DNA from 3 places in the Cytobacillus spongiae genome. Region 3 is predicted to be linked to each of the others. Evidence: riboswitches for the same ligand, from Rfam matches in the RefSeq annotation. Region 3 holds a riboswitch; each other region holds the start of a gene.
What was found. A riboswitch is a leader RNA that binds a small molecule or an ion and turns the genes downstream of it on or off. The one in region 3 is predicted to bind thiamine pyrophosphate.

Region 1 (6,878 bases), on a different replicon from region 3:
AGATTTCAACAGATTTAGAAGAATTTCGAAAATGGAAAGAAGATTAAGGGGTAACTACATTTTTAATTCATCCTTTTCTTTAATTAACCACTTTACTTAGAGTTTACTCTAAGGCTTACACTGACTATGTCAGTCATTCAAACTGACTCTTTAAATATTTTATCAATAGGGAGAGTCTATTTAATGAAGAAATTAGTTGTCATTACAGGTGCAAGCTCAGGTTTCGGAAAAGAAATGGCCAAGTTATTTAGTAACGCTGGCAATCCTGTTTTACTTTTAGCTAGAAGAATTGAACGATTACAGGAAATGAACCTACCTAATGCCATGTGTAGAAAAGTAGATGTAACAGACTTAGATGCTTTTGAAAAAGCCGTTCGTGAAGCTGAAGACCGATATGGAAAAACCGATTTACTTATCAATAATGCTGGGGTAATGCTACTTGGCACGATAGACAATCAAAATCCAAGCGAATGGAAAACAATGCTTGATGTGAATGTAATGGGTGTTTTAAATGGGATGCAAATTGTCATGAAAGATATGAAAGATCGAAAATTCGGCACCATAATTAATCTTTCCTCCATTGCAGGTGTTCAGCCATTTGGAAACCACGCAGTATACTGTGCGAGTAAATATGGGGTTAGAGGACTAACTCAAGTTGCAAGAGCTGAAATGAGCCCCTTTAATGTAAGAGTGGTGTGTGTGGAGCCAGGTGCGGTTGGGACTGAATTATTATCCCATACAACAAGTGATGAAATAATTGAAGGCTATGAGGCTTGGAAACAGAGTGTAGGAGCAATCAATATTACAGCATCTGATATTGCAACAACGATTAAATTTGTCTATGACTTGCCACAATCTGTCCTAATTCGCGAGCTAATCATTACCGATACTATGCAGGATGCATAATATAACTAGACTTGATTAGTACATTTAGTTCTAATTAAGTCTAGATTTTTTTCGTTTTATGATTGAGAATTATATTACATATTAATAGAAGTAGACCTAAGTAAGACAGCAGATTGTGGAAGAAAAAGCCTAAACCAAGTTTACAGAATTGATTCCAATTTTAGCAAAAAGGGGATGTATACATGTATAAAATTAATGAAGTCTCATCAATCGCTGGCCTATCTACTCATACGTTAAGATATTATGAAAAAGAAGGGATATTGCCTCCAATTAATAGAGACCACACAGGGAATAGATTGTATACAGAAGAAAATATTGCATGGCTTGATATAGTTACCTGCCTAAAGGAAACGAATATGCCTGTCCAGCAAATAAAAGAAATCGTCAGATTAAGTATTATTGGGACTACTACCATTGAAGAAAGAAAAAGAATCCTGCTCTCCCATCGAATAAAAATCGAAAATCAAATAAAAGAATTAGAATTGAATATTAATAAAGTAGATAGAAAAATTGCATTCTATGAAGGAAAGGATGAATGTTAGTCATCCTTTCACTTTCTCTTCATATTGTTTAATTTGATCCTTAATTAGCTGTAGTTCTTCTATTGAAAGTTCACTTAAAGCGTTTTTGATGCCCTCCTCCAACTGAACTCGATTTTTTTCAAGGTATTGATTCCACCAGTCGCGCAATCCCTCTGTCCTGTCAAGTAAGTGCTCTACGTCGATTTCTTCTATTTCATCATCTGAAATATATTCCATCACCACACCTAAAAATCTGTTTAGCTTTGATATTTCATTGTCAGTATTCCTATTACCCATTTCTTCAAGCTCTTCTGATGACTTGCGGGGCATCCGTAATTCACTCCTTTTCTATATAGTTTTATTCTCCTTTAATCCACCAAATTTCATTCCTAATGAAAAAAAACCAGCATACCTGTAGGATAGCTGGTTTTCATCGTACTATTTATTTTGCAAATCGATGGTTTCCAATTTCAAATGTGACTGTTCTTGTTTGGAGCCATGTGCTGCTAATAATATTTGGATTATAGAAATATAAAGAGTCCTTTCCTATTTCATCATGTTGAATAGCTTCTTTAACCGCTTGTTTTGCTTCATCTCCAGCGGGCTGGTTAATCGTACCATTGTCGACAGGTTGAAATTGCTTGTCCTCATATATAACTTCTTTTATTGTATCTGGGAACTGGTCACTTTCTACTCGGTTTAAGACGACCTCTGCAACAGCAACTTTTCCTTTAAATGGTTCCCCTTCAGCTTCAGCATGTACAAGTCTAGCTAATAACTCTTTTTCAGATGGAGTTATGGAAGAATCTTGAACAGGTTTTGGCACGATGATTTTTTTTCCGCTTAAATCTTGGTCATCCTTTAAAAAATTTACGATCTTGATTTCTTTCTCTGATACACCGAACTCTTTTCCTTTATCTAGAAGAGTTTCCCCTTTTTTCATCTTATACACTTTAACACCGTCTATAAGTTCAGCAGAAGCACTGTTATTAATCTGGATGAAAGAGAATGAGAGGACTCCCATGAATACGACTAAAGAAATTAGTTTTCTCATCGATATTCCTCCTTTTTCTATTGAATTGAAAAACATACGTTATACCTTATCACAGTCTCTCTGGAAGATTCAATATAAATGATTTCCATGTTATTTATTCCTACCCTTTAATGGAAATGTAAGCAATTAACTAGTCAAATCATAAAAATCTGCTATAATGATGGGAGTATTTCATTACAAGAATCTGTTATCCTTATTTCTTTCACTCCCACGAAAAGGTGAAAGAAACTTAGCTACGTTTAACAGACCTAATTGAATAAGAAGAATTGTAGGGGGACCAGTTGATGCTGGTTGAGATTTCATCCGAAAGATGTTGACCCTCAGAACCTGATCTGGTTGATACCAGCGTAGGGAACATATTCTATAAAACAAATATTCATTTGTTTAATCGATATGCGCCTTGGTTCTGAGCCTTGGCGTTTTTTAGTTCCCTCCATTTCTTTTTAATACCTAATATTTTACATAATACAACAAGGAGGAATGAACATGAAGAAAAAATGGCTTAGTTCATTATTAGCTTTAGGATTACTTGTAGGATGTAGCAATGATGGAGAGGAAAATAAATCGGCTACAGATAAAAAAGAAAAACAAGATTCCCTTGAAAAGGTTTCTGTCGTTTTAGACTGGACACCAAACACAAACCATACAGGTCTTTACGTGGCTAAGGATAAAGGATACTTTGAAGAAGAAGGCTTAGACGTAGAAATCATCATGCCAGGGGAAGCCGGTGCCGATCAGCTAGTGGCATCAGGAAAATCTGAGTTTGGTGTAAGCTATCAAGAGTCGATTACACAAGCTAGAATTCAAGATGTACCAATTGTTTCAATTGCAGCGGTCATCCAACATAATACGTCTGGATTCGCTTCACCTGCCGATAAAAATATCCAATCCCCAAAGGATTTTGAAGGAAAATCTTATGGTGGTTGGGGTTCACCTGTAGAAAAGGCTGTCATTGAGTCAATCATGAAGCAAGAAAACGCGGATGTAAATAAAGTTTCTATCGTGAATATGGGTGACAGCGATTTCTTCACAGCAGTTCAAAGAGATATTGACTTTGCCTGGATATATTATGGATGGACAGGAGTAGAAGCAGAGCTAAGAAATGAAGAAATCAATATGGTGTACTTAACCGACTTTTCGGAGAAACTAGATTATTATACTCCTGTTTTAACTACGAATGAAACCATGCTTAAGGATCAACCAGATACCGTAAAGGCTTTTCTAAAAGCCGTAACGAAAGGGTATGAATTTTCTATTGAAAACCCTTTGGCAGCTGCTGATATCTTAATTGCTGCTGCACCAGATCTTGATGCAGAACTGGTGCAAAAGAGTCAAGAATGGCTTGCACCAAAATATAAAGATGACGCAGCTAAATGGGGCGAACAAAAGCTCAAAGTATGGGAAAACTATGCAACTTGGATGTATGAAAATAATCTACTAGAAAAGGAATTAGATGCGAAAAAAGCATTTACAAATGAATTCCTACCAGAGTAAGGAGATATGTCAAATGGCAAATTCACTAGTGAGTATTCAAATACTACCAAAAACAAAAAATGGAGAAAATGTAATTCCTTATGTAGATGAAGCGATTAACGTGATTCATCAATCTGGTCTCACTTATCAAGTAAATCCTTTAGAAACTACAATAGAAGGAGAACTTGGTCAAATTTTTAGCATAATTACTGAAATGAATGAGCGAATGATAGAAATGGGGAGTAGCAACGTCATTTCGCAAATTAAAGTCCTTTATCAGCCTTCCGGAATTACGATGGCTGAGTTAACGGAGAAATATCGATAATGAAGAAGGATTGGCTCAAAGGATGGAGACCGCTACTGGTTCTCCTCCTTTTGTTCGTTACATGGGAAATTTCAGTCACGTATTTGAATATTCCTAAATGGCTACTCCCCCCACCAACTAGCATAATTAAAGAAGCTATAATTGGGTTTCCCAACTTTTGGCCAAATATGGTATCTACGTCTAAGCTGGCGTTGTTAGGCTTTACCATTGGAGCAGGTATTGGACTTTTAACTGCAATTATCTTACACCTTATTCCGTTTATCCGGGAATCGGTCTATCCATTACTTATCTTATCTCAAAATGTTCCCATTATTGTACTTGCTCCTCTATTAGTCATATGGTTTGGGTTTGGGATCCTTCCAAAGATGATTGTGATTACACTTGTTTGTTTCTTTCCAATTACTGTTGCAGCTTTAGATGGGTTTAGACAAACATCACCTGAGTTGAAGCATTATATGATGATGGCAGGTGCAAATAAAATGCAATTATTTTGGAAGTTAGAACTTCCCTTTTCCCTTCCATCCTTATTCTCAGGGTTAAAAATTTCCGCTACTTATAGTGTAATGGGTGCGGTCATATCTGAATGGCTTGGTGCAAAAGAAGGAATTGGTGTTTATATGACACTTGCTTCTTCTTCCTTCAGAACGGATAAAGTGTTTGTAGCCATATTTGCCATTATGCTTCTAAGCTTAATCTTTTTTGCGTTGATTAATCTAGTGGAACGAAAACTAATCCGTTGGCAGTCGAATGGAGGTGACCGAAAATGAGTCTATTATCCGTGCATAATGTAGCAAAAACCTTTAACAATCATGATGTCATTCAAAACTTACACTTATCGATCAAAGAAGGTGAATTCGTATCCGTCCTTGGTCCATCTGGTAGTGGGAAAAGTACCTTATTCCATTTAATCGGTGGTTTATTAACACCAGACAAGGGTACGATTCACATTGGTGACCGCTTAATTAATGGGCAAAAAGGGTCGATTAGCTATATGCCTCAGACTCCTTCCCTATTTCCTTGGAGAACTGTTCTGCAAAATGTTCTTTTAGGGCAAGAATTACAAGGAATAAAGGACGTTGTGCGAGCAAAATCGATGATCGATAATGCCGGCTTAGGTCCATATGTAGATGCTTATCCACATGAGCTTTCTGGTGGTATGAAGCAGAGGGTTGCCTTTATACGAGCTCTTCTCAGTCCACAAAAGTTAATATGTTTAGATGAACCCTTCTCCGCATTGGATGAATTGACACGATTAGAAATGCAAAAATGGCTATTAAGCATTTGGGAAGAACATCGACCAACTGTTTTGTTTGTGACACATAATATTGAAGAAGCGTTGTTTCTTTCGGACCGAGTAGTAGTCTTTTCTGACAAACCAGCAAAGGTGAATAGAGAATTTCATATTCCCTTTGAGCGACCACGCCCAGAAGAACTTCTTTTAGATGAGGAATTTTTATTATGGAAAAAAGAAATTTATTACGAGTTAAAAAGGGCAGGTAAGAAAGCATGAAACACATAATTGATGCTCATATTCATTTAGATCACTATAAACACGATGAATTATCACTCATGCTAGACTCCCTTGATCCTTCAATTCAAAAACTCATTTCTGTATCGTTCGATTTATCTTCATGTATGACCAATCAAGTTCTAGCGAAAAAATATCCATTTATCCTACCAGCATACGGATTTCATCCAGAACAGGAGATACCAAATGACAGAAATCTAAGTGAGCTATTTGATTGGATAACCGTGAATCAAGGTGAAATGGTTGCTATCGGTGAAGTAGGACTTCCCTATTATTCAAGAAAAGAGAAAACACTGTCTCTTTCCCCCTATATAGAGTTAATGGAAATCTTCATCAAAATGGCCAAAGAGTTCAACAAACCCATTATTCTTCATGCTGTTTACGAAGATGCACCACTCGTTTGTGATCTCTTGGAGAAACATTCGTTCACAAAAGCTCATTTTCACTGGTTTAAAGGTGATAATAAAACAATACAGCGAATGATAACCAACGGATATTATATTTCAATTACTCCAGACGTATTATATGAGAAAGAAATACAAGAGCTCGTTAGCGAATATCCACTTTGCCAATTGATGGTAGAAACTGATGGTCCCTGGCCATTTGAAGGACCTTTTAATAATCAAATGACACACCCAACTATGATTCATCATTCCATTAAAGAAATTTCAAAACTTAAAAGCAATAACATTGAAAAGGTTTATGATCAAATACTCAAGAATACTCAGCTTTTTTATTCAATAAATTCATAAAATCAAACAAAAGAAGCAGAGATATTAATCAGTATAATTCCCTGCTTCTTCATTATTATCTTAAATTCAAAGCAACGCATACACCGTCTTATCTCCAGTTTCTACGGTGCTAAACGGGCGTTTCCGCTTTATCTACTTTTATCTAGAGTTATTTCCCTTAGCTTGTTCAGTGTCTAGCTCCAACGCCCAGCACCTATGAAACTTCAGCCCTCCTCCTTACGATAAGTCAACATCGAATCGCTTCCGCTCTCCGTGTTTCCTTTATCTCATACAATATAAAGTGAGGCGACTGGTCAGACCCGACTTGCATAAGATGGAC
Region 2 (6,878 bases), on a different replicon from region 3:
TGCCCTTTTTTTGACCCCTTCTTCGGTAAAGCCCAAATTCCTGTAAAGTGCAATCGCTGCCACATTCGTATCAAAAACCTCAAGGCATAATTTTTCAATCAAAGGGTTGTTGTCCGCCCATTCTAATAAGGTGTTAAGTAACGCTTTCCCCACTCCCTGATGTCTAAATTCCTTTTTAACACTCATGCCAAACGAACCTTGATGCTGGATCCGTTCCCTATTTCCATTATGGAAATCTAAAAACCCAATCATTTCATTTTCGTATTCAGCTAGGAGGGCTATTTTTCCATTATGTTCATAAAGCTGCTTTAAAAAATGCAATTGTTGCTCGCTTGAAATCTTCAATTCATGTGATGCAGTTACCAAGTAAGGGGCTTCATTCATAATTGTCTGTGTGAAAAGTAAAACTTGATCCGCATCTTCTGGCAAAGCCGTTCTTACGATCAAGCTTTCTCCATTCTCCATCTTAAATTTCTTCAAGACTATATCTCCCATGATAGTACCTCCTGTAATTACTTCACATTTGCTGATTGTTCGTTGGAATTGGAGGGCCATTCTTCTTTCCTTTTAACCCGAACAAGATACGGATTGGGGATAGATTACGCACGACATAATGATAAATTCCCATTATGATAATGAAAGAAATACAAATCAAGAATACAAGCTTGAGCCCAATTGGCCAAGAAAGATCTTTAATGAAAAAGCCAATAATCACAATAACAGGCTGGTGAATAATGTAAAATGGCATAGCTGCTTCGCTAGCATACGTCAGTAGTTTATTGTTAAATGATAAGTATGTATGACCCAAATGATAGATCGATAGGAGGATATTTATACTTCCGATTACTAACAATGTCGAAAAAATGACAAAACCAACTGTACCTCTATCTGGATATTCAATAAAAAACCAAATGATATAGGCGGTTGTTGGAAGGATCGCTAAAGTATAGTGAATCCATCGTGTTTTTTCTAGATAGTTCAGAAGGCTTTCGCTTGTGAATACGTAAAAGCCAAAGAGGAAATACATCAAATACACAAGCAAGTCCCATCCACCTAACTTTACAGTTTCAACGAAGCTTGTTAAAAGGATGAATGGAATATGAAGGAGAAATAGCTTGATTCCTGTTACCTTTTTGAAAGGCTTTGTTTTTAAAAATAAACCTAAAGTTAGAAAAGAAAAAAGGATAAGCGCTAATAAATACCAAAGGTGAAGACCGACAAAGGCAAAGTTTCCTGGTCCACCCATTTCTAAATACACTCCTTCATAAGCATGGGGAAGGAAATCTAAGAACGAACCACTAAATTGCTGAAGATAGACTCGTTCAATATATACTTGTGGCGGGGTAAGGATGAATATGCCAAACAGAAGCGGGATTCCTAACCGTGCCAATCGCTCACGAATATACTGGCTCCCACTTCGTTTTTGAAGGGAATAGTATGAACTTAGTCCTGAGATCACAAAAAAGATCGGCATAATCCACACCCCAATATAAAGAGAAAAGGCCAAAATGGCTTCAGCATCTATTTCATTATTTTTCACATGCCACTCGAAGGGGTTAAAGAACATGGAGCAGTGATAGAGAAATACGATAAAAGTAGCGAGAACTTTAATCCAATCTAAGTCATATCTTCTAGAGCTTTTTAATTTTGACATTGTAATGGTTCCTTTCCATAAGCATCTATTCGTCCTTACTCTTGATGTAACCCCCCTCTATAAATGAAAATGGTTCCAAATAATAATCCAAACCCGAGGAAAATGCCACCTGCTACTAGGAAACTCTCAATATAGCTACTTATAACAATATGGTAGGTTTCCGAAGCTGCCCCTCCTTGTTCAGCTAACCATCCACTGGCAAGAGAAGTGCCGAAAGAAACACAGTTAAATAGCATGACAATTCCACTTACAGTCAATAGCAACCCTACTATCAATACTAATTTTTGCTTGTCTACATGGTTCAAGACCATCGACTCCTTTCCTACATATTTACACTTTTAACCTTCCACTTATGCTGATTGCTTTCTCTGCTTACTACTAACAATCCTTCCTGGTGAGCTTCTAGTCGTCCGATAAGCTCACCACTCGTATCAATGGCACAGCTTCCTCCTGCTGATCGATAGCCACCTGTTTCTCCAGAGTAGTTTCCTAAAAAGACGTTCATATTATATTCCTTAGCTTGATGATGTAGCACGGAAGTATACTTTTTATAGCAAGTAGTAAAAATTAAGATGCTGGCCAAGTAGATTGAATAGACATTAGTTAATTTTTACATCAATTCCTCAAAATGTATAGTGGGTTATGTTAAAGTTTAGTAAATGAATAGAATGACAATTGGATGCTATACTTAGCAAAAAATGTTAAGAACAAACATTTGTTCTCTGATATAGTGAGAAGTGGGTAGGTGATAACAGATGGATTATGAGGCTAGTATTCAACGAGCTCTTGATTATATAGAAGACCACTTGATGGAGACGTTAACGCTTGAGTCGCTAGCAGAGAAGGCTTGCTTTTCTCCTTATCATTTTCATCGCGTCTTTCAAGCGATGGTTGGTGATTCTGTGATGGAATATGTGAGAAAAAGAAGGTTAACGGTAGCAGCGGAGCGGTTATTTTATCACGATGAGAAAGTCATTGACATTGCGTTAGAGGTAGGATTTCAGTATCAAGAGTCATTTAATCGGGCGTTTAAAAAGCACTTTGGAATGTCACCAAAGCAGTACCGAAAAGCCGAATATCTGTCTGGACCATTTCGAGGAAAAGTCTGCCTAAAACCAAAGGAGTTTCAAGGAGGAGTAAGAATGGAACCGAAATTAACTGTAAAACCTGCTTTTCACATCATAGGCTATGAACTAAAGACAAGAAATGAGGATGGACAAAATAACCGGGATATACCAGAGTTTTGGCAACAATATATTCGAAATGATTTAGGGGCGAATATCCCAAGCCCAATTCACAAACACGTTGAGTTAGGTTTATGTACCGATTTTCAGCCTGAATCGGGCGAATTTACTTACGTAATCGGGATGGAAGTTGATGCTGGTACAAAGCCTCTTGAAGGAATGGTGTATCGAAGCTTTCCCGAACAGGAATATGCTGTATTTACTACTCCGAAAGCAGATGAAGCAGCCTTTACCGCTTCTATTCAATCGACGTGGAACAAAGTCTTTACCGAGTGGTTCCCTCAATCAGGTTATGAACATACAGGCACTGCCGAATTTGAACTCTATGATGAAAGATGCTATGGAGACGACAATAAGGAAATAGATATCTACATTCCAGTTGTGAAAAAACTCCAATAAATAATGAGCTGCTTCTCAAGTGATTGAGGGGCAGTTTTTTTAAAAATAAAGCTGTTCTCAATAGTTCTGCCAGCGTATATAAACGGACGATCAAGTTGTTATGTTCATATTCATTTAGCTATGGTTTAAGGAAAGTAACTATTGTGAAACCGCCTGGATATATATGGTATTAAGCGTTTACAGTTTACAACAAGGTGATAGTGTGATAAAAATGGGGATAGATTCATAACTTTGGATTATGGATGACAATTTTATACAGTGAATGCTAGGGGTGCCGTATGGCTGAGAGGACGAATGTCTAACCCTTGAACCTGATTTGGTTAGTACCAACGTAGGGAAGCTTTTATAGAAGCGTAGACATGGAAGGCTCCGTGTGTGCTTTTCTATTACTTTAAATGTAAAAGCTTACCTAAATTGGGTAAGCTTTTTTGTGTTTTAATCTACATCTACATATTGTCATGAACGGACATGATACGGAATTTTGTAGAAATATCCGTTTTGTGTATTACCAACTTGGAGGAGGAATTAAGGATGAAGGATGTATTAACAATTGGTGGAGTGGATCTACATAATCGCTTATTTACAGGGACTGGAAAGTTTGCGGATCATAAACAAATGAAGGAAGCACTTGAAAAATCGCAATCACAAGTCGTTACCGTAGCGCTTCGTCGAGTCGATTTAGAAGCACAGGGGGAAGAGAATATTCTAGAGGACATCCCAAAGGATATGGTGCTGCTGCCAAATACTTCAGGAGCTCGAACTGCGGAGGAAGCGATACGGATTGCTCGATTAGCTCGAGCATGTGGAATGGGAAATTGGATTAAGATTGAAGTAATCTCTGATCAGAAGTACTTGCTTCCTGATAATGAAGAAACGATTAAAGCGACTGAGGTTTTAGCAAAAGAGGGCTTTGTTGTGCTTCCTTATATGAGCCCCGACCTAATGGCGGCAAAGAAAATGCAGGAAGCAGGCGCTGCTGCAGTTATGCCTCTTGGCGCACCAATTGGAACGAATCGGGGAATTCGAATGAAAGAAATCATCCAAATTCTGATAGATGAAATGGATGTTCCAATTGTAGTGGACGCAGGGATTGGGAAGCCATCAGAAGCAGCAGAGGCAATGGAGATAGGTGCCAGTGCTGTTCTAGTCAATACGGCCATTGCTACAGCAAATGATCCAGTTGAAATGGCCATTGCATTTGATCTAGCTGTAAAAGCGGGAAGAAAAGCTTATTTATCAGGGTTAGGACCTACATCTGTTCAAGCAAAGGCTTCATCTCCTTTAACGGGCTTCTTAGGATAATTCATCTGCATTAAGTTGATTTTTTGGAATGAAAGCAAGGGGAAGGGGCTGTCATTGCCGCATTCGGAGTGAATATGAACCTGGCCTATTGATTAGAAATGGAGGGGTAGTTAATGAGCTTCTATCAAAAGTATGAATCAGTAAGGAATTTACCCTTTGAAGATATTTTTCAACATATCACGCCAAACGACGTGAAGAGGGTGTTAGCGAAAGAAAGCCTTTCTGAGCAAGATCTACTTGTACTTCTTTCACCAGCAGCTGAGTATTGCTTAGAAGAAATGGCCCAGAAAGCGCATCAGCTAACTGTACAGCATTTTGGTAGGGTGATGGGGTTATATGCTCCGTTGTACATAACCGATTATTGTGTAAATAAATGTACGTATTGCAGCTTTAGCTTTGACAATGATTTTCCAAGAAGGAAGCTTTCGATGCTTGAAATTGATCAAGAGTCTAAAGCGCTAGTGGAAATGGGGATTAAGCATTGTATTATCCTAACAGGTGAATCGAATATTCACTCGTCAGTAGACTATTTATGTGAAAGTGTTGAGGTTATGAAGAAGCACTTTTCATCCTTAGCGATTGAAGTTCAGCCATTAGATGCCGAGGGCTATAAGAAATTAGTAGAGCATGGGGTAGATGGGTTGACTGTCTATCAAGAAGTGTATAACGAAGATATTTATAAGGAAATCCATGTGGCCGGTCCAAAGCGGAATTATCGCTACCGCCTAGACGCACCTGAACGTGGCTGTGAGGCAGGGATGCGCTCAGTTAATATTGGTGCATTGCTTGGAATGGATGAATGGAGAAGAGAAGTATTTTTTACAGGACTACATGCTCAATACCTTCAGCATAAATACATTGAAACAGATATCTCTATTTCATTCCCGCGAATTCGTCCTAATTTAGGGGGATATCAACCGAAAATTGATGTGAATGACAAAAATTTAGTTCAGGCGATGCTTGCCATTCGATTATTTTTACCGAGATCGGGCATTACGCTGTCGACTCGTGAAAATGCAGAATTGAGACAAAATTTAATTCCTTTAGGGGTTACGAAAATGTCAGCGGCATCCTCAACAGTTGTAGGCGGCTATGCGAATAAAGAGAACAATAATAGTCAATTCGAGACTTCCGATTCTCGTTCTGTAGAGGAAGTAAAAAGCTCGTTAAGAGAGCTAGGCTACCAGCCGGTTGTAAAGGATTGGCAAATTCTCGCTTAGCCGAGTGGAAGAAGAGGAGGTTTCAGATGGACTTCTTAATGATGAAAACAAAGGTATGGGACTTTATCCAAAACGGGGCAGAGGATGTGGAGCAATTTAACTCATTAGCCGTTGAAATTTTTCATTATCAATATAAGCATAACCAAGCTTACCGAGAATATTGTCGTTCAAAAAGAATAGCTAAGAACAGTGTCAAAAGGATTACGGATATCCCGCCTGTACCAATCGGAGCATTTAAGTACGCGGAGCTCTCGTGCAGTCCAGCCTCGGAAGTGGAAGCTATTTTTACGACAAGTGGAACAACAAATCCTGAGCAAAAAGGAAAGAACTTTCATCGAGATTTAGATGTATGGAAAACATCGATGAGTGTGAATTTCGCAAAGCAAATGATGGCCACTCGAAGGAAAATGAAAATGGTTATGCTGTTTCCTACAGAAGAGGAGCTTCCTAACTCTTCACTCGCACATTATTTAGCAAATGCAAAGCAGAAGTTTGGTACGGATGACAGTGAGTATGTGGTTTCGTTAGCTCATTTCGATATGGAGCGGCTGGTTGAAATCCTCCTTGATGCTGAGGAGTCAAATGAACCAATTATGCTTCTTGGTGCAACATTTTCATTTGTTCACTTTTTAGATTTTGCTGAGGAGAAGCAGCTTGTTTTCTCCTTGCCTGAAGGCAGTGTGGTCATGGACACTGGCGGGGCGAAGGGGAGATCTAGAGAAGTGGATCCATTTACGCTGAAGGGGAAGCTTAGCCAGCAATTCTCTGTCCCAATTGAACAATGTATGAATATGTATGGAATGACAGAATTGAGTTCTCAGTGTTACGACATGCCTGGAACAGATGAAAAGATTCCTCCCCACTGGATGCATACAAGTGTTATTCATCCTGAAACGATGAAGCCTGTTCAGCTAGGTGAAAAAGGGATTATTGTCCACTATGATCTAGCAAACTATCATTCAGCGGTTGCAGTGATGACAGAGGACTTAGCAATGAAAACGGAGCGAGGGTTTAAGCTGTTAGGCAGGGCTACAGGAGCGGAAGCACGAGGCTGTTCAT
Region 3 (6,878 bases):
TAAACCAGCCAGTTGAGGTGATGAACAAATAGAATGAAAAGAAACACTCCGCTCAAGGCCAATAACTTGAAGCTTGGATTTAAGTGATGCAGCCATGTATCCTTATAGTTGATTTCTAGATTCATAGTGCTTTTCTCCTAACAACTTCATTATCAAGATCTTGAACAAGCTTTCCTTTCTCAATCACCCATTTTCTTGTTGCATAGTGGTCCATAATCATCTGATCGTGCGTTACCATTAGAATGGTATATCCTTCTTTTTGGTATACCTGGAGCATGTCAAGGAGGGCGAATGTATTGCTGGCATCCTGACCGAAAGTTGGCTCATCCAACAATAAAATTCCTTTGTCCATGACGATGGATGCTGCGACGCTTAATCTCCGCTTTTGGCCCATGGATAAATGATAGGGATGGTGAAATTTATAAGATAAGAGCTTGAATCGTTTCAGAAGTCTGTGAACCTTTCTCTTGACAGTTTCTTCCTCCATCCCCTGTAATCGATAGGTATACGCCACCTCTTCAAAAACAGAGTTTGTGACGAACTGAAATTCAGGGTTCTGGAATACAAACGCACAATCTGGAGGCAAATCCCTTCCCCCTACCTGTATTCCATCCACTTCATAAGTTCCGGTCGTTCGAATAAAATGCATGAGACTATGCAGGAATGTTGACTTGCCTGCGCCGTTCTCCCCCTTGATGGCAATCCAGTCCCCAACATGGATTGTCGCTTTTGGGATATGTATTTTCACTTCTTTTTTCACATATCCCCTGAAGTCTTCCAAGTTTAATTTTATAGGTCCCGGAACCTTTAGCACCGAAGGGGGGCGGGATGACAAGTGGTCCTCCCACGCTTCGGGATACCAAACCCCGAGCTCCTTCAATGTGTCCCTGTATTTGGATAAAATGTTTTCCTTGGATCCATCCGCCAGGATATTCCCATGTTCATTGAACAGGATGATGCGATCAATGATTTCCAATACGTGATCCAGCTTGTGCTCAATGATAAGCAGTGTCTTATCCTGACATGTTTCCTTGACGATATCCCAAATGGATTTCGTACTTTCCACGTCTAACATCGAAGTGGGCTCATCTAGGAACAGAGTATCAGGCTCAAGGGCCAATACTGAGGCTATGGCCAATTTCTGCTTCATTCCTCCAGAGAGTGTGGAGATTTTCGTATGTGGATCTTGTAGCTTTAACTTTACGCTATCCAACAGCAAATCAATCTTCCCCGGCATTTCTTCACGGGGAACTTGTACATTTTCTAAAACAAAGGCGAGTTCCTCATCTGCATAAGGCATGCAAAATTGAGAGTCTGGATCTTGAAATACAAATCCCCATGAATCCGGATGTTCAATGGAAGAGCATTTCATCGGGACATCAACTGCTTGTGGGATTATTCCTGCCAATACATGAAGAAAGGTTGATTTCCCTGATCCAGATGGTCCTAAAAGCAAAACTTTTTCTCCACTGCGAATAGCCAAATCTAAATCGTTAAACAACAATTTTTCTGATTTTGGGAATTTCAAGCGCAAATTTTCCACATGCATTACATCATCTCTCCCTTATCCATCCAATGCATCGAACTCTTTCTGATCCGCTCTTCTGACCAGGTTTGTGACGCCTGTGTTCTCCAATGCCCTTACCAGATAATAGGAACCAATCCCCGCAATGACAATGGAGCCTATCAGTCTTGCAGCAATGAACAGGGATAAATTCCATACTGCCAAATCCCCCATATACCCTTTAAAGTAGTCCAAGAGTATGGAGCCGAAAGCAGAGCCCACGGCTGCAGCACAGATCACCAGAAGGTCATACCGTTTATAACGGGTCAATAGAAAGACCAATTCTGCAAACAACCCCTGTATCATGCCGAACAGGAGTACTTCAAGGCCCCATTCAGAACCCATCAAAAATTCTCCGGAAGACGCTGCAATCTCAGCTAATAGTGCCACACCGGGCTTTCTTAGGATCAAAAATGCGACAGTTGCGGCCATAAACCACATCCCGTAAATAAGTTGATCAGCATGTATCCCCAATGGTTTTAACACATTATAGAGAGGTCCCCAAAGCTTGTAAATAATCCCGAAACCAATTGAAATGACCACTGTTATTAAGATGTCCGTCAATTTTAATCTAGACATGTACATCACCTTCGCTTCCCGAAGTCAGTACAGATTGAAATGACCACTCTTCCATGGTGTATGCCATTTCCCAAAACTGCAGCTCATAGATGCTGCTTACGATAAAATTCTCTCTCATTCTTACTTTGTCTGATTCAGACATCGTTTCCGCTAATTCATCGAGTCGGATGATTTGCTCCTCCACCAATTCCCTGAACCACTCCCCGCCATAAGCTGCAATCCATTCCTGGTAGATGGTCTCTTCTGGAGTACACGCCTTCAGCCTTTCTCCTATTTCGTAATAGAGCCAGTAACAAGGAAGGATGGTGGCCAGTATGTCTGCGAGACCTCCAAGCTGTGCGGAACGATACATATGAGATGTGTATGCATAAGCCGTGGGAGAAGGTTTAAATTCCCTTTTTTCTACTTCCGTGATTCCTAATCGTTCAGAAAAATTCTTATGAAGGGAGAGCTCTGCTTCATTCGTTCCCACAGCATGTGCTGCCATTCGTGATGTAGTATGTAAATCCATTGCCTTCGCAGCTCCCAGAGCCTGCACTTTGGAAAAATGAGTGAGGTAATAGGCATCCTGCAGGATGTAGTATCTGAAGTTCTCAATGGGGAGTGTTCCGTCACCGATTCCTTTGACGAAGGGATGTTGAAAGCTTGCTTCCCAGATTTCTTTCACTTCATTTCTTAAAAACATAGAAAATGACATTGTCTCTTACTCCTTTTCCAGACGACCCGAACAGGCAATAAAAAAAGCCACTTCCCGCTATGCATACAGCATACAGAAAGTGGCTTGAGATCATAGGAATAAACGGATATTCTACGTGACCATCAAACACCACTTCCCTCCGCTGGTCTCAACCAGATCAGGTTCAAAGGGTCTTAAAGTCACACTTTAATCTCAGCCTTTTACAAGGCACCCCTAGTGGATCGTCCAATTAAATTTTGTATTCGAAGCTATCGTACCATGATTCTTTTACTTGTCAACACTTTTTATCTATCTCTCACTGATTGATCATGAGTAAAAACCCATTGATATCATAGAACAGACCAACAAAAAACCCTATTTAAAATCCATAAAAAAATTTCTTCAGCAAATAAATTCACGACTCTGAAAAAAATGTATAAATATAATAAATAATGAATTAAAATTGATGATTTCCATGCTAAAACAGGACGAACCTCCATCATCAAGGTTCGTCCCTGTCCCATTATTTAAACCATCCCTTTTCTCTTGATTGGGTGATGGCTTCGATTCGATTTTTGACTTCCAATTTGTCCAGGATGGTTGAGATGTAGTTACGGACGGTACCCGTTTTAAGGCTGAGTTCGTCGGCGATTTCCTTAGTGTTTTTTCCGTCGGCAACAAGTTCCAGCACTTCTTTTTCCCGGTCAGTCAGGGGGTTTTCTTCCCCATACACATCATCCATTAGTTCAGGGGCATATATACGCTTTCCGTCCATCACAAGTCGGATGGAATTGGCCAGTTCCTCACTTGGGCTATCTTTTAATAGATACCCTTTAACCCCACCCTTTAATGCACGCTGAAAATAACCTGACCGGGCAAAGGTGGTGAGGATAATGACTTTGCACTCTTCTCCCTTCAATTCCTCTGCTGCTTCGAGCCCCGTTTTTTCAGGCATTTCGATGTCCATGATACAGATATCGGGTTTAAGCTCGTGTACGAGAGCAATGGCTTCTTCACCATTGCCCGCTTTTCCGACAACCTCCATATCATCTTCCAGGCTCAGCAGCGAGCCCAGGGCACCTAACAGCATCCTCTGATCTTCAGCGATTACAATCCGAATCATTCCATTCCCTCCCTGTCAGTCTGTTTAATCACTTTAGGGACCCTCATAACCAAAGTGGTACCCTTATCTGAAATAATCTCCAAACTTCCATTCACAAACTCCAGCCGTTCCCTCATTCCGATCAGGCCGCTGCCTTTAGAGTGTGTATATTCTTCTCCAATCCCAACACCGTCATCCTTCACCACGATGGTCATCTCTTTGTCTGTTTCTTCGATGGTGAGCTCACAGTATGATGCCTTGCTGTGTTTAACCACATTTGTAACGGCTTCTTTTAGGCACATGCTTAAAATGTTTTCCAGAAACAGGGAAGTATGAGGAAAGATAAAGTCCTTTTCCACAACGAATTCGATTTCCGCGGCCTTTAACAACTGCCTGATACGGACGATTTCATCCTTCAGCCTAATCCCCCTCATTTGAGAAACCATTGTCCTGACTTCACTCAAGGCGGTTCTTGCCGTTTGTTGTACATCCTTTAATTCACTTCGGGCCTGCTCAGGATCTTTGTATACTAATTTCCGTGCCAAATCACTCTTCAAACCAATAAGAGAAAGCTTTTGCCCTAACGTATCATGCAGATCCCTGGCAATTCTCTGACGTTCCTCCTGCTTGACCAGGTCAGAAATGCGTTTATTTGCATCTTCCAACTGATCCTCCAGCAATACCTGTTTGTTCCGATTATAAATATTGAAGGGTAATAGAATGACACTGATCCAGATAATAAGAATAAATGGGAATTGTGATAAAAACAATTCATCCTGTAAGACGAAATTATAATTGATAGATGCCGTGGTCAGTACCAGATGAATGATATAGAGGGTTAGAAACGCAACCCTGTTTTTGATATTTCCATTGTAGTAAGCAATGTAAAAAGCAAAATAGATAAAATTAAACTGAATGGTCATAATGATGGATATCCCGATCAAGATCGAGGTCCATAAATACACCGGCCAATCTTTTGAAAGAAACGCAAATCGTAAAGAAATAAAAAATACGACTGTCAAGGATATCCCCACCACGATTTCAATCGTAGAGGAGGATTGAAAGATAAAATAAAAGGGGAGAATGCTGATGATGCTCCATATATATGGTGAGATTCCAGACCCTTTTTGGATATTGATTATTTTTTTCGGCATTTGCAAGACAAAACCCTCTTTTACATTCAGTATTTAAACAATGTTAGCTTTAGTATCACATAAAATCTCCCAACTTTCATTGAAAGCCATAAATTGTTCCGACCCAATTCTTCATGGAAGATCAAACCCTATGTAGGAGCGTACATTCAAATTCCTATCCTTGGCACTTCACAAGCTATCACTTAAATACACCGGATAAAAGGAAATGAAACAGGCTAATATTTCCTTTTTTGAATTGATTTTTGCTTCTGCATGACTTCATAGGATTTGTGAATAATGTCCGTCAAGACATCCCCTTTATAAACCCTTCCGATTTTCGTGTTTTGCTGATAGTATTCAACGATTTCATCCAATTTCTTTGATGTTTCCTTATCAACCCTTACATTAAGCTGCATTTTCCCTTGATCTGACAAGGTTCGCCCCCCTTTTCTATCAATATGTTATCATTTGCTAGCATATTATTATCACTAGTATATCAAATGCTACCTTTTATATATACCGGCAAATGGTCTAAATAGGCATATTCCCATGGAAAAAAGCCCGAGCGTTTATGGACCCAGGCTTTCCTTTCCATTCTATTGGTTTTTAATCGAGACTTTTACTGGTACGATATCCATTTTCACATTCAGATAAGAGTAATCATCTTTGTTCCCATCTTTATAACCCCAAAAGCCTTCCGTTTGATTTCCTTTTTTGAACGTCAATTCGAATCCTTCATCTTCAGCGAAACTATAACTCTTTACTTCTTCCTGCCCAAAGTTATCAAGGAGGCTGTAGCTTACATAATTTGCAAGGGACGGATGCGGCGTTAATACACCTGTATGAGGAAGAGCTTTATATTCATAGTATTCATAGTCTTTGGTAGAAACCTTATGATCACTGATGGAATATTCCATTGTATTTAAATTAAATTGATCACCAGAGGTAATCCATGATAAATGTATGTTTTTATACGTATGAGATGATGGTGACAGGTCTGACTGACTCAAATCCACTACTGAAACACCGCCTCTTCCCTTTATTTCAATGGTCTTAGCTTCGTTATCCACTATCATAGCCGTATCTTCATCGATTCCATAAGACCATTCATTGTCTTCCCCGTGTTCGGCGGTGGCTGCTATCAAACGTCCCAATCGTGCTTTTTTATCAAAATGCTGATCCACGATACCGTACGGGAAGAATCCTAATCCCTTCTCGAGATATCCAGGTCCGCCTTCTTGTTGGAACATTCCGTTATACGTATCTGTAAAGCCATTTGTCAGCGTGTCGAAGCTTCCACCTCCAGCAATCATCACATCGCTCATGATCGCAGCCCCTGCACTCGTTCCTCCGAGAACGGCTCCCTCTCGATAGATCTTCCAAATATTTTCAAGAGCCAATGATTTTGATCCATCTTGGTTTAACAATGACCGGGTGATATCTGTTTGATCTCCACCTACAAACCAAATGGCATCATAGTTCAAAATATTTTCTGCTACATCTGGATTATTTTTATTATTCATCCATTTAGACTCATCTTCTTCTGTTCCTTTAAAGTCATGATTCGATAGTGGAAGAATGTCAATATTTTCATCAGACACACCGTATGATGTCAGATCCACTTTAAATGCATGTGAAGACTTTAAGCTAGAACTTGCAGCCGGGATGATCCCTATCTTCCCGTTTACACCAGCCCTATTAATGAATTCGCTGTATACCTCTTCGTTACTACTCCCTAAAGCCCCCCCTGCGATTACCAGGCTTCCTTTGGTTTCGCTGTCAAAAGAACTTTCAGATACTTCTAATGAAGATGAATGAAAGTCT

Region 1: it holds a riboswitch for thiamine pyrophosphate, as region 3 does, so the genes downstream of both, LS684_RS06720 (ABC transporter substrate-binding protein) here and tenA (thiaminase II) in region 3, are expected to answer to the same signal.
Region 2: it holds a riboswitch for thiamine pyrophosphate, as region 3 does, so the genes downstream of both, LS684_RS02720 (thiazole synthase) here and tenA (thiaminase II) in region 3, are expected to answer to the same signal.

The regions. Positions count from the first base shown of each region.
Region 1 is NZ_CP089997.1:1,300,721-1,307,598, reverse strand. Features, by position in the region: gene LS684_RS06745 (YkvA family protein) at 1-47, shown strand, start outside; gene LS684_RS06740 (SDR family oxidoreductase) at 184-906, shown strand; gene LS684_RS06735 (MerR family transcriptional regulator) at 1,089-1,448, shown strand; gene LS684_RS06730 (hypothetical protein) at 1,449-1,757, opposite strand; gene LS684_RS06725 (cell wall hydrolase) at 1,870-2,481, opposite strand; TPP riboswitch at 2,742-2,852, shown strand; gene LS684_RS06720 (ABC transporter substrate-binding protein) at 2,968-3,975, shown strand; gene LS684_RS06715 (thiamine-binding protein) at 3,989-4,279, shown strand; gene LS684_RS06710 (ABC transporter permease) at 4,279-5,046, shown strand; gene LS684_RS06705 (ABC transporter ATP-binding protein) at 5,043-5,789, shown strand; gene LS684_RS06700 (TatD family hydrolase) at 5,786-6,559, shown strand.
Region 2 is NZ_CP089997.1:509,354-516,231, forward strand. Features, by position in the region: gene LS684_RS02695 (GNAT family N-acetyltransferase) at 1-495, opposite strand, end outside; gene LS684_RS02700 (acyltransferase family protein) at 518-1,654, opposite strand; gene LS684_RS02705 (hypothetical protein) at 1,690-1,959, opposite strand; gene LS684_RS02710 (hypothetical protein) at 1,977-2,159, opposite strand; gene LS684_RS02715 (AraC family transcriptional regulator) at 2,410-3,297, shown strand; TPP riboswitch at 3,555-3,652, shown strand; gene LS684_RS02720 (thiazole synthase) at 3,829-4,599, shown strand; gene thiH (2-iminoacetate synthase ThiH) at 4,713-5,819, shown strand; gene LS684_RS02730 (LuxE/PaaK family acyltransferase) at 5,846-6,878, shown strand, end outside.
Region 3 is NZ_CP089998.1:461,555-468,432, forward strand. Features, by position in the region: gene LS684_RS22825 (energy-coupling factor transporter transmembrane component T family protein) at 1-125, opposite strand, end outside; gene LS684_RS22830 (ABC transporter ATP-binding protein) at 122-1,549, opposite strand; gene LS684_RS22835 (ECF transporter S component) at 1,565-2,149, opposite strand; gene tenA (thiaminase II) at 2,136-2,840, opposite strand; TPP riboswitch at 2,958-3,065, opposite strand; gene LS684_RS22845 (response regulator transcription factor) at 3,343-3,942, opposite strand; gene LS684_RS22850 (sensor histidine kinase) at 3,939-5,075, opposite strand; gene LS684_RS22855 (hypothetical protein) at 5,291-5,488, opposite strand; gene LS684_RS22860 (cyanophycinase) at 5,651-6,878, opposite strand, start outside.